2 regions of the Bacillus sp. 11C genome follow, and region 2 is predicted to be linked to the other one. Evidence: predicted binding sites of a transcription regulator. Region 2 holds the regulator's gene; the other holds the start of a gene.

Region 1 (6,592 bases), on a different contig from region 2:
GTCAGTCCGGCCAGCACCTTCATATAAGTGTCCTGCTCGTTTTTCCCGAGGTACTTCCATGTGAGGAGATCGCCGTTTAAAGCAATCTCTTCCGGAAGCCAGAACTGCTTCACGTTTTGGTTATAGAACATTTGGGTAAAATCGTCTTCATGCTTTGACCAGTTTGCTGCGTCATAAATTTTCGTCACTATAAACTCTCCTTTAATCAAACAACACAAGAAAGGCAGCTGTCTTGCCCAGTATCTTTCGTTCTTGCATAGTAAATGGTTTTAATTCCTCTGTGATGTGCATACAGATCGATTCGGTTTAAATCACGAGTCGTCATTGTATCTTTTAAGAACAACGTGAAGCTGATTCCCTGATCAATGTGCTGCTGGATAGTCCCGATCATATCCACAACCTTAAACATGTCCATATCGTAGGCTTCTTTATAGAAGAACCAGTTATTAGATGCAAGCCCAGGCATTGGGTAGTACGTTTTTGAGTTCCCGTATGTTCTTTCTTCAATCCGTTCCATAATCGGCATGACAGACGCCGTGCTTGATTGAACGTATGAGATAGAGCCTGTCGGCGCAATGCATAATCTGTAGCTGTGGTACATGCCGTGTTCAGCCACAAATGCTTTTAGCTTTTCCCAGTCCTCTGCTGTCGGGATATGCATACCTTCAAATAGAGTAGCGATTTTTTCGTATTTCGGTGAGAAATCTGTTGAAACGTATTTTTCGAAATATTCACCTGTCGCATAGGTTGATCCTTCATATTGATCAAACGTTTCGCCCTTCTCTTTTGCGATTTCCGCTGAGCGCTGGATGGAGTAGAAGTTCACCATCATAAAGAACGTGTTTGCAAAGTCACGCGCTTCCGGACTTTCATACGCAATGCCATTTTGCGCAAGATAGCCGTGAAGGTTCATAGCGCCGAGACCGATTGATTTCATCGCTTTATTTGCCCGTCTTACAGCAGGCGCGTTGCGGATATCAGTCGTTTCAGACACGTGTGTTAAAGAGTCTGTCGCAAGCTTAACCGTCTTTTCGATTGATTTGTGCTCCATGACATTGAGAATGTTAAGTGAACCCAGGTTGCAGGAAATATCCAAACCAATTTCATCTTCTACGTCATAGTCTGTGTATGAAGAAACCTGTGATGCCTGAAGCACTTCAGAGCAAAGGTTAGAAAATTTCACCTTGGAAATATGGTTATTCGCATGCACTTTATTCACGTTATCTTGGAACATGATGTATGGATAGCCTGATTCAGAACGAAGCATCGCCAGTTTTTCAAGCAATTTACGCGGGTTGATTTTTTCCTTTTTCACCCGGGGATTGTCGACAAATTGGTCGTACATTTCGTTCATGTCCAGCTCATCCATGTGCTGGCCGTACTCTTTATAAATCGTGTGCGGATAAAATACGTAAGCCGCTTTGTCCTCACGCGCAAGCTCAACGAATTTATCCGGAATGACAACACCGATAGAAAGCGTTTTGACACGTACATCTTCATCCGCTGAAATCTTTTTCGTATCAAGAAAATCATTGATATCGCGGTGGAATATGTTTAAGTACGCCGCTCCAGATCCTTGTCTTTGTCCCATTTGGTCAGCGTAGCGGAACGCGTTATCAAGAAGCTTCATCACGCCTACAACGCCTTTTGTGGCATTTTCAACATCTTTAATGGCTTCACCTTTGGCGCGAAGCTTGGACAGGTTAAGAGAAACCCCGCCGCCCAGCTTAGAAAGCTGCATGGAGATATCGATCGCTCTTGAAATGTCGTTTAAAGAATCATTGACTTCGAGCAAGAAGCAGCTCACCAGTTCACCGCGGCGTTTTCTGCCGGCGTTCAAAAATGTCGGTGTGCTCGGCTGATATTCCTGATTGATCATCAGGTTCACATATTCTTTTGCTTTCTCAGTGTCGCCGTTTGCGAAGAACAGCGCAACAATTGAGATTCGGTCCTCATAACGCTCGAGGATTTTTTTCTTGTCATTCGTCTTCAAAGCATAGTCATTATAGAATTTAAACGCACTCATGAAGGAAGGAAAACGAAACTTCTTAGCGTAAGCTGTCTTAAACACGTCTTTAATGTCTTCAAAAGAATAAAGGCTTAAGAATTCCTCTTCGTAGTATTGGTTTTCAATCAAATAATCCAGCTTCTCTTTTAAGTCGTGAAAGAAAACTGTGTTTTGGTTGATATAGTCTACAAAATAGCTATGTACAGCCTCTTTATCCTTATCAAACTGGAATTTTCCATCTTTTTGGATCATGATTTCGTTATTTAACTGGATCCATTTTGGCACTTGATTTTGTGACAACTCTTTCTACCTCCTGAGTAAACAATTCAACGTCTTTAGATGTGCCGCTGAGTTCAAATTTGTGCAAGATCGGCACCTGATATTGTCTTGAAATGGTATCGGCGCTTTTTGCAAAGTTATCGCCCCATACTTTATTGCCGCTCGCAGCGACTCCTAATAAAAGATGGGCGTATTTTTCGAGAAATGATTGTGTTGATGCCGGTACCTGACCGAAGTTCGTCGTGTAGGTGACCAAAACAAACGGAGTGTCCATGTGGTCAATGTCGTCCACCTTGCGTATCTGCTGAAAGTCTATTTTATTCACAAACCGCTGAACATTCCCTGTTTTCGAATCAAATATGATTTGTACCACGTTTTATCACGACCTATCAAAAAATATGAATCTCTCATCACTAACACTATATATAGTATACTATCCTCTAGCAAAAACACAATATATAGATTTGTTTTCGTGAAAAATTCATATTTTGATCAAATCAGGCAAATGGGCAGGCTCATCAGGGCCCAAAAAAGAGAGCAGAACGAGAATGATCTCTCGTCCTACTCGGGGTGTCGTTTTTAAGCCGATGTATATCATAACATGAAAAAAAACTGCTTAGTAGTCTAGATTTTTTTTTCTTAAGCTATCACAGCATTTTTCGCTCTCTACTGTTTCTTCTATTTCAACATCCGCACCGATCTCTTCTAAAACCGCCTTCAAGGCGCTGATAATTGACGCTTCTCTGATTAATTCTTTTCCGTTCACAATGATGCTTGTTCCGTACTCATAGCAAGAATCATCTTCACAAATTTCTTCCCAATGATTCACGATCACTTTATGCTTCATGTTTTCACCCTCTGTTTGATCTGTGTCTGTATTTAGTTTAGCGGGTAGTATCCGCTTTGTAAATTCGGATGCTTGTGAATTTTATTCAAGCTCATCATCATCCGAATATTCTTTTTTCAGCTTTACCTCATTGCGGGACTCATTATACTCATAAATTTTGATATAGCCGTCCTCCACAACGCCAAAATGATTATGTTCAAGAGGAAACGAGGTTGGCTGAGGCGTTTCATAGCCTGAATTGCCGCTGTCTGTTTCAATGATGGTGTCTTGATTCCCGCACGCCCCGAACAGCAAAAATACAGCTATCCACACAAGCGCTATCCTGATCCGTCTCAGTTCTGTCTCACTTTCAAACAAGGTCGCGTCACTCCCAGATTCTTTTTTATACATAATATACCATTTCAATTCACATATGTTGATCTCATAAAAAAAGACCGTGCCTTGGCATGGTCAGCTTACAAAAAAGCTTGGAACGAAAGTGGATCAATTTTAAAAAATGGCTGCCGGAATTCCCCCGACAGCCTCCCCATGCCTTAACATGGTGTTTTTTGATCTATTCGAGTTCAAGCTGGACGTTTTTTTGCGGCGCAAACGTTGAGATCGCATGTTTATATATAAGCTGCTGTTTCCCTTCCGATTCCAGCAATACGGTAAAGTTATCAAAGCCTTTCACCTGGCCCCGCAACTGAAAGCCATTCAGCAAAAAAACAGTGACATACGTATTTTCTTTCCGGATTTGATTCAAAAACTGATCCTGAATATTAATCGGTTTCATGTTTCGTCCTCCTTGATTCTCTATATCATACAGTTTCGATTAAAGTTCGAGTTTTCCTGCTATATGTGTGAAAATTTCCTTTTTTTTCAGTTCCATATCAACGGGTGGTGTCATATCGAACCAGGTCACCTGCATTTTGTTGCGAAACCATGTCAGCTGGCGTTTCGCATATCGCCTTGAGTTCTGCTTCAGTTGATCGACGGCATCAGAAAGCGTCACAAAACCGTCAAAATGTGCAAATAGCTCCTTATAGCCTATCGCTTGAATCGATTGACAGTCCCTCACATTCCTGTCGTAGAGGCGTTTCACTTCCGAAAGAAGACCTGCCTCCATCATCATATCAACACGCTGATTAATTCTTGCGTAAAGCGTGTCTCTATCCATTGTCAGCCCGATTAACACTGCATTGTACAGGAGTTCTCTTTTTTGCTCCTTCAAATGCTGAGACATCGTTTTTCCAGACGTATGTAAAATTTCCAGCGCGCGAATGACTCTTCTCGTATTATTCGGATGAATCGCAGCTGCTGCCTCTGGATCTGCCGCAGCGAGTTTGGCATGAAGAAAGTCAGCACCTTCCCGCTCAGCAGCCATTTGCAGGCTCTGCCGAAACGCAGGGTCGTTCGCCTCTTCCGTAAATGTATAATCGTAAAGCACAGATTGTATGTAAAGCCCTGTACCGCCGACAATCATCGGAAGCTTTCCTCTTTTGGCAATCTCGCTGATTTTGTTTCTCACTAAGCTTTGATAATCTGCAGTGGAGAAGGAATCTTGGGGATCTAAAATGTCAATCAGATGATGGGGCACCCCCTCCATCTCCTGTTCGGTGATTTTAGCTGTTCCAATATCCATCCCTTTATAAACCTGCATCGAATCTCCGCTGATAATTTCCGCGTTCAAGGATTTAGCCAGCTGAATACTTAAATTTGTTTTCCCCACTGCCGTCGGTCCTACTAAAATGACAACGGGCTGCTTCGTATTATTCAATATGTATCACTCTCTTTTATAAATCTCCCCCCCATTATAGCATTCATCATGTACAACCACCTATCCATTTTGCCCTTTTTTTGCATCGGTAAACATCCTTCTACCAACCGAGCGGCTCATTGCCGACGATTTCTCTCGTCTTTCCTTGCAGGGCATGCCGATGCGCTTTTCTTCCGTCATCATTCGGGTCATACACAACGCCTCCGTACCGGATCTCAATCGGCTCATTATAGGCCAGATACGTCGTTTCTTCGATTTCGTGATAATGGGTGCCGTCTGTTCGGGGAATCGCAGGACCCGTTATACCGTAATACCGGTGAAAGTGTCCGTTTTCAAAAGACGTAATCCCTGAAAAGTAGTGTGTATGCTGATCTGTGTTCGATCCGTTTGCCGGCTGAGTAAACCCTTCAATGAGATGATAATGTCCCTGTCCTCTGGTCGTCTTGGCAAGATAAGCATGTACGTGAGGCGGCGCTTTTGACCAGTCAGATGGATACAGGCCCAATGTGTTCACACCCCTTCTTTTTCATCAAACGCCCAATCAAATCCGGGTAGGCTGAATACACTGCATCATCTACACTTTATGACAGGAGGAAAGAAAACATGAATGAGGTAGATCATTATTTCACTGCTGCAGATACAAGGATCATTGGAAGGCCTTACGGATTCGGAAGACCATTTGGGTTTGGAAGACCCGGGTTTGGCTATGGATTTGGTTTTGGCCGGCCATTTGGGTTTTTTGGAGGGCCATTTATCGGCGGCCTTGCAGGCGGGCTTATAGGAAGCGCTTTATTTAATCCCTATTTGTATGGCGGATATCCCTACTATCCTCCATATCCTTATTACTATTAATCACAACAGACCTCTTAAAAAGGGGTCTTTTTTATGGGACCGGAAATGAATCTCTTGACTCGTTGTTAGGCATACACTAATATTTTTCTAGCTGACGATTTTATGTTCTCAAAACACATTTGAAGTGAGGAGAATTTACGATGTTAATAGGATACATATTCCTCACGATTGCCATATGCTCGGAATCAATTGGAGCGGCCATGCTGAAAGTGTCTGACGGCTTCAAAAAGTGGAAGCCCAGCGCCTTGGTCGTGATTGGCTATAGCATCGCCCTTTACATGCTGTCACTCACCTTAAATCATATCCCCCTCAGCCTCTCGTATGCAACTTGGAGCGGTGTGGGCACGGTGCTGACGGCATTGATCGGAGTGAAATGGTTCCAGGAAGAACTGAACGTGAAAGGACTTATCGGAATCCTTTTATTAATTTCAGGAGTTGTGTTGCTTAACTGGCAGTAAGGGAGTGTTGATGATGATGAAAGGATTTCTTTATTTGGCTCTTGCCATTGTATCTGAGGTTTTCGGGAGTACGATGCTGAAGCTTTCAGAAGGATTTACACAAGCCTGGCCCATTATCGGAGTCATTGCCGGATTTCTTTCTGCTTTTGCCTTTCTAAGCTTTTCTTTAAAAACATTAGACTTATCAAGCGCGTATGCGACATGGTCGGGTGTTGGAACGGCGCTTACAGCCATTGTCGGATTTTTGCTTTTTGGCGAAACCATCAGTTTAAAGGGAGCGTTCGGGCTCACGCTTGTCATTGCAGGCGTCGTCATTTTAAATCAATCAAAAGCCCCTGCTGAAGAAAAAAAACAGACGGTCTGTGAGTGACCGTCTGTTTCTTATTCAC
Region 2 (6,592 bases):
ACGGATTGAGAAAAATGAAAATACCGTTTAAAGCGATTTTGGTTATCGCCTGCTGTTCCGGTGCTGTCATGTTTATATCCATGCTGATCGGGAGCTTTCTTACAAAGTTTTTTCCTGTATATGTGACGGAGAAGCTTGGCGGTTTGATATTGGTCGGAATTGGTGTATGGATTCTGTATCAATTTTTCAAACCGGCAAAAGACAAAGAATACTTATTGCATGAAAAAACGCTGCTTAATTTAGAGGTTCGGTCATTAGGGATTGTGATTCATATTTTGAGAAAACCTATGAGTGCGGATATCGACAAATCGGGTGTGATTAATGGAATCGAGGCGGTCTTATTGGGATTTGCCTTATCGATTGATGCCTTCGGAGCAGGTATAGGCGCAGCCATTCTCGGTTTTTCACCGATTATGATGAGCATCGCCGTGGCCATTATGAGCTCGCTGTTTGTATCAATCGGAATTAACGCCGGCCATTTTCTGTCTAAGTGGAAATGGATTGATAAAATGGCGTTTTTGCCGGGGCTTCTGCTGATCACGATTGGGCTCTGGAAATTGTAAAAAGGAGTGGATCTCTTGACCTTAGTCATTGGTTTAACGGGAGGAATAGCCAGCGGCAAAAGCACGGTAGCCAATATGCTGATTGAAAAAGGAATAACAGTTATAGATGCAGATATCATCGCCAAACAAGCGGTAGAAAAAGGGACGCCTGCCCACCGGCAAATCATTGACGAATTCGGTGAAGACATTCTGCTCCCAAACGGTGATATAGATAGAAAAAAGCTTGGGGCACTGGTATTTACAAATGAACAAAAGCGCCTTGCTTTAAATGCAATTGTTCATCCCGCAGTCAGGCAGGAAATGCTTAAGCGCCGTGATGAAGCCATTGCAAATCAGGAAGCGTTTGTTGTATTAGATATCCCGTTATTGTTCGAAAGCAAATTGGAATCTTTAGTTGATAAAATTATTGTGGTTAGTGTCACAAAAGAGCTTCAGCTCGAGCGCCTGATGAATCGCAACCAGCTGACGAAGGAAGAAGCGATCAGCCGAATCCGCGCTCAAATGCCATTAGAGGAAAAAACAGCAAGAGCAGATCAAGTCATCGATAACAGCGGCACGCTCGAAGAGACTAAGCAGCAGCTTGATGACATTATCAGCAGCTGGGCATAATGCAAAACACCGTTCAATATGAACGGTGTTTTTTGTGATTAAAAATCAAAGTTGTTCGGATCAGGACCGACGCGCAGGTTTTCATTCAGCGCATCGATGCGATTCATGTCATCCTGTGTTAATTCAAAGTCAAATACGCTGGCGTTTTCTTTCATGCGTTGTTCCTTCGTTGATTTAGGAATCATAATGATGCCATGCTGCAGATTTGTTATATGTTTGAGCGATGTCAGCCAGTACAGGGTGGTCCAGCAGCTGCCCCTGCATGAAAGGTGACCGAGCTTCCATATGGATGCCTTGTTTTTTGCAGTATACCATCAGCTCTTTTTGTGTAAGGCGCGGGTGAAATTCCACTTGATTGATCATAGGTCAGAAGTGCAGGAATGCTGCTTTTATTGGCTGAAGTCATCATGTTCCTCCTTTGTGCTGTATGATTGAAATTCTGCCGAGCAAGCTAGATAAATAAAAAGAGCAGATTCAAATCAGCCGGCAAACGTGATTATGAAAGATATCGTCAAGAAAGAAAAGTACGTACTTTTAAGAACTATAAGTCACTTTTTGGTGCCTGTAAGGAGAATGAATTGTATGGAGAAGAAGAAGAAATATATATTTCTGTTGAAGCGACGCTTGAAGTGATCGGCGGGAAATGGAAATATGTCATATTATGCCACCTAACCGGCGGAAAAAAAGCACGAGTGAATGAAAGCGCCTGATGCTCAATAGCACGCAAAAAAACTGACTGCCCCCATTGTTTATGATTCCTGTTTAACTTATTGTTGAGCACAATTTCTTTTAACACTGAAAATGTATCCCCGTCCACTCTGTTGATATGGTTCGCCCCCCCAATCACACAGCATATCTAAAACCCTTTTGCGGAGCGCTGGCAGCTTTTTGATTCTTAGGACTGAAATTGTGTGCAAGAAAAGATATCATGCATCATAAATTAGCGTTATAATCGTTGATTTTTATTAAGATGTACTGGCGAATTCGTTTTAATGTGTTATACTAATTTCAGATAACAACAAATTAGGATGGCATAATTGATAAGGGGTGTCCAACATGAAGGTAAAAGTAGCGATAAACGGGTTTGGAAGAATCGGAAGAATGGTTTTTAGAAAAGCGATGTTAGACGATCAAATTCAAGTAGTGGCCATTAACGCCAGCTATTCCGCAGAAACGCTGGCTCATTTAATAAAGTATGACACAAATCACGGCAGGTACGACAAAGAGGTTGTGGCCGGTGAAGACAGCCTGATTGTAAATGGAAAGAAAGTGCTTTTGTTAAACAGCCGTGATCCAAAACAGCTGCCTTGGCGGGAATTTGATATTGACATAGTCGTCGAAGCAACAGGGAAGTTTAATTCAAAGGATAAAGCGATGGGCCATATAGAAGCGGGCGCAAAAAAAGTCATTTTGACTGCTCCGGGAAAAAATGAAGACGTTACCATTGTGATGGGAGTAAATGAGGACCAATTCGACGCTGACCGCCATGTCATTATTTCAAATGCGTCATGCACGACCAACTGCCTTGCGCCTGTTGTAAAAGTGCTGGATGAAGAGTTTGGCATTGAGAGCGGGCTGATGACTACAGTTCACGCGTATACGAATGACCAGAAAAATATTGATAATCCGCACAAAGATTTGCGACGGGCGCGGGCATGCGGTGAATCCATCATTCCGACGACAACAGGAGCGGCAAAGGCGCTTTCGCTTGTGCTGCCGCATCTGAAAGGAAAGCTTCACGGCCTCGCCTTGCGTGTCCCGGTTCCGAATGTCTCATTGGTTGATCTCGTTGTCGATCTGAAAATGGATGTGACGGCTGAAGAGGTAAACGAGGCATTTAAACGGGCTGCCAAAACTTCGATGTACGGCGTGCTTGATTATTCAGATGAACCGCTCGTCTCGACTGATTATAATACGAATCCGCATTCTGCGGTCATTGACGGGCTGACAACAATGGTAATGGAAGGGAGTAAAGTAAAGGTGCTCGCATGGTATGACAACGAATGGGGCTACTCGTGCAGAGTCGTTGATCTGATCCGCCATGTAGCGGCACGAATGAAACATCCGTCTGCTGTATAAAATAAGGTCGTGGACATATTTTGAAGAAAAAACCCTTAACAGCATATTTCTAAAAAAACGCACCTTGCAAATTAGACTTAAACACAGTATACTATTTTTCGTGAACTTCTTGCTTGAGACTGTTTCGGAATTACTTAAAGGGTTAGGACCTCTCCGGACTAACTTTCCCCCGTGGTAAATGGCCGACCCAGTTGTTGGAATTTCACTTTTTAATTCTTGTTAAGGGGGGTCCATGACTATGGAAACAATGGGGCGTCACGTTATCTCCGAGCTATGGGGATGCGATTTTGATAAGCTGAATGACATGGATTTTATTGAAAAAACGTTTGTAAATGCTGCTCTAAAATCAGGTGCTGAGGTGCGCGAGGTTGCATTTCACAAATTTGCACCGCAAGGCGTAAGCGGAGTTGTGATTATTTCTGAATCACACTTAACTATTCACAGTTTTCCTGAACACGGATATGCGAGCATTGATGTTTATACTTGTGGAGACTTAGATCCTAATGTCGCTGCTGACTATATCGCAGAGGCATTACATGCTGATACAAGAGAAAACATTGAAATACCGAGAGGAATGGGGCCTGTGCAAATTAAACAGGCGCAAGCGAAAGTACTATAAAGTAAACACGAACACAAAGGGAGCTGAAGCTAGAAAGCCGTTATGCGCTTTTTAGCTTATGCTCCTTTTATTTTTATAAACAAACAAGGGCGGTCAGCTTTTTCTTTTTGCATTTTTTTTGTAAAATAGAAAGAGATTTTCACAAACCACCTGATGCTGTAGATACAGCTTTACTCACAACGGCTCTCCTGACAGATGGCTGTCACATTTATTTTTAAAAGGCGGAGGCTGCCGAAAATACATTCCAGGGAACGAAATAGTTGGGAGCTGATTTTATTGAAATGTCCTTCATGCCAGCATAACGGAACGCGGGTCCTTGATTCACGGCCTGTGGATGATGGGAAATCCATTCGCCGAAGACGCGAGTGCGAATGCTGCCATTACAGGTTTACCACCTTTGAAAAAGTGGAGGAAACCCCGCTCATCGTCGTGAAAAAAGAAGGCGTGCGGGAGGAATTCAGCAGAGAAAAAATGCTGCGCGGCCTCATAAAAGCATGCGAAAAAAGACCCGTTCCACTCAAAACGCTTGAAGACATGTGCTTTGATATTGAAAAAGAACTTCGCAATCAAGGCTGCTCTGAGGTGAAAAGCGAATTCGTCGGAGAAATGGTCATGGATCGGCTGGCTAAGATTGATGAGGTCGCATATGTGCGGTTCGCGTCTGTCTATCGGCAGTTTAAAGATATAAACGTCTTTATCGACGAATTAAAAGACTTAATAAAGAAAGAGCGTTAAAAGAGCTAAGAGGATTCTTCTAGCTCTTTTCTCATGTGCAAAATTGGCATTTGATAGATATAAGAAACGGTGTAAAATGAAAGGTAGAAACAAATTCGGAAGGTTTGAGAATGTATGGCTGACTATTGGAAAGATGTACTGCCTGTAGATCCGTATGCGGTCAAAAGCAGATCGATGCTTCAGGATATAGACAGACAAATAATCACACAACTGTACCAGCCCTTAATCGGCCCTGTTGCATTCTCACTTTATATGACATTGTGGGGAGAGCTGGAACAAAACCGTCTGTGGGGCGGCGAGTCCACACATAGACAGCTGATGGGGATGACACAGTCTAATTTAAAAACGATCCATCAGGAACAAGGGAAGCTCGAGGGCATCGGATTGCTAAAAGTATATATGAAAGAATCCGAGCGGCAGGAGCGCCTCTTTATATATGAACTCCTTCCGCCGCTCAGGCCAAATGAGTTTTTTGAAGACGGGATGCTGAATGTTTTTCTGTACAATAGAGTCGGAAAAACAAAATACCAGCAATTAAAACAATTTTTCACGCATCCGGCCATTTCAGAGGATGCGAAGGACATTACGCGGCCGTTTAATCATGCGTTTGAATCGCTGCAGCCGAGTGAATGGAAGCTTACATCTGACATGGAGGAAACGGTGAGACTTGCGGAGGGCACAGAATATACTTCTGTCGGACATGCTCCGTCCTACACCATAACAGAGGATGTGTTTGATTTTGATTTGTTTTTAGCGGGACTTTCTGAGACGATGATTCCGAGAAAAGCGATGACCCAGCAGGTGCGGGACACAATCAAAAAGCTTTCTTATCTGTACGGTATAGACCCTTTGCAGATGCAAAATGTCGTGATGAGCGCAATTGATGAGCGTGACGTTATTACGTCGGAGGCTTTAAGAAAAGCGGCTAGCGACTGGTATCAAATCGAAAGAAACGGACAGCTGCCAGACGTCGTTGAAAAAACACAGCCGGTGCATCTGCGAGAAGGCGAAAAACCGGCGAAAGAGGATTCGCTGGACGGGAAGCTGATCGCATTGCTGGAGACGATTTCTCCGAAGAAGCTTCTGCAGGACATTGCCGACGGAACAGAGCCGTCAAAAGCTGACCTGAAAATCATAGAAGAAATTATGTTTGAACAGAAGCTCGAGCCAGGCGTTACAAATGTGTTAATTTATTATGTCATGCTGAAAACCGACATGAAGCTGTCGAAAAATTATATCCAAAAAATCGCTTCGCATTGGGCGCGCAAAAAGGTAAAAACGGTCAGAGAAGCGATGAAGCTCGCGATAGAAGAAAACCGCCAATACCTTGAATGGGCTGAAGGGAAAGCAAATCAGCCTTCGAAACGAAACCAAAAAGTGATTCGCGAAGAAAAACTTCCTGACTGGATGGGAGAAAAAGAGACAGCCTCCGAGTCAGAATCCGGACAGGAGAAGCTGCATCCGCAGGACTTGGAAGAACAGAAGAAAAAGATGATGGAAGAAATGAAGAAGCTGAAAAAATACTCTGCCTATTAAAGACAGAGATGCGGGGTGAAGAAATAGATGGAACCAATCGGCCGTTCCCTGCAGGGCGTAACCGGCAGGCCGGATTTCCAAAAACGTCTTGAACAAATGAAGGGAAAAGTCATGAAGGATCAAGATGTTCAGGCATTTTTGAAGGAAAATGAAGAAACCATTGATCAAAAAATGATCGAAAAGAGCTTAAACAAGCTTTATGAATATATCGGGCAAAGCAAGAAATGCTCCTATTGTTCGGAAGATAAAGATTGCAACAATTTATTGGAGGGCTACCATCCGAAGCTTGTTGTCAATGGCCAATCTATTGATATTGAGTATTATGAATGTCCGGTTAAACGGAAACTCGATAAGCAGAAAAAACAGAAGTCCCTTATGAAAAGCATGTATATCCAGCAGGATCTTCTCGGAGCGACTTTCCAGCAAGTTGATATCAGTGACCCGAGCAGGC

Evidence for each region. The regulator NrdR, encoded in region 2, represses ribonucleotide reductase genes. The targets are predictions, from matches to a motif close to AACACNATATATNGTGTT.
Region 1: the regulator NrdR is predicted to act here: its motif matches at 2,703-2,720, upstream of nrdI (class Ib ribonucleoside-diphosphate reductase assembly flavoprotein NrdI).

Annotation. Positions count from the first base shown of each region.
Region 1 covers NZ_JBUPVZ010000004.1:45,530-52,121, forward strand. The annotation lists gene nrdF (class 1b ribonucleoside-diphosphate reductase subunit beta) at 1-188, opposite strand, end outside; gene nrdE (class 1b ribonucleoside-diphosphate reductase subunit alpha) at 206-2,308, opposite strand; gene nrdI (class Ib ribonucleoside-diphosphate reductase assembly flavoprotein NrdI) at 2,268-2,660, opposite strand; gene ACY3LV_RS07495 (hypothetical protein) at 2,904-3,134, opposite strand; gene ACY3LV_RS07500 (YmzC family protein) at 3,216-3,491, opposite strand; gene hfq (RNA chaperone Hfq) at 3,688-3,909, opposite strand; gene miaA (tRNA (adenosine(37)-N6)-dimethylallyltransferase MiaA) at 3,949-4,893, opposite strand; gene ACY3LV_RS07515 (YmaF family protein) at 4,994-5,407, opposite strand; gene ACY3LV_RS07520 (hypothetical protein) at 5,497-5,745, shown strand; gene ebrA (multidrug efflux SMR transporter subunit EbrA) at 5,886-6,203, shown strand; gene ebrB (multidrug efflux SMR transporter subunit EbrB) at 6,220-6,573, shown strand; gene ACY3LV_RS07535 (OsmC family protein) at 6,585-6,592, opposite strand, start outside.
Region 2 covers NZ_JBUPVZ010000006.1:63,708-70,299, forward strand. The annotation lists partial or broken gene ytaF (sporulation membrane protein YtaF) at 1-563, shown strand, start outside; gene coaE (dephospho-CoA kinase) at 579-1,172, shown strand; partial or broken gene ACY3LV_RS10445 (aldo/keto reductase) at 1,211-1,538, opposite strand; partial or broken gene ACY3LV_RS10450 (winged helix-turn-helix transcriptional regulator) at 1,772-1,902, shown strand; partial or broken gene ACY3LV_RS10455 (winged helix-turn-helix transcriptional regulator) at 1,930-2,035, opposite strand; gene ACY3LV_RS10460 (glyceraldehyde-3-phosphate dehydrogenase) at 2,229-3,251, shown strand; gene speD (adenosylmethionine decarboxylase) at 3,490-3,870, shown strand; gene nrdR (transcriptional regulator NrdR) at 4,147-4,605, shown strand; gene dnaB (replicative helicase loading/DNA remodeling protein DnaB) at 4,720-6,141, shown strand; gene dnaI (primosomal protein DnaI) at 6,169-6,592, shown strand, end outside.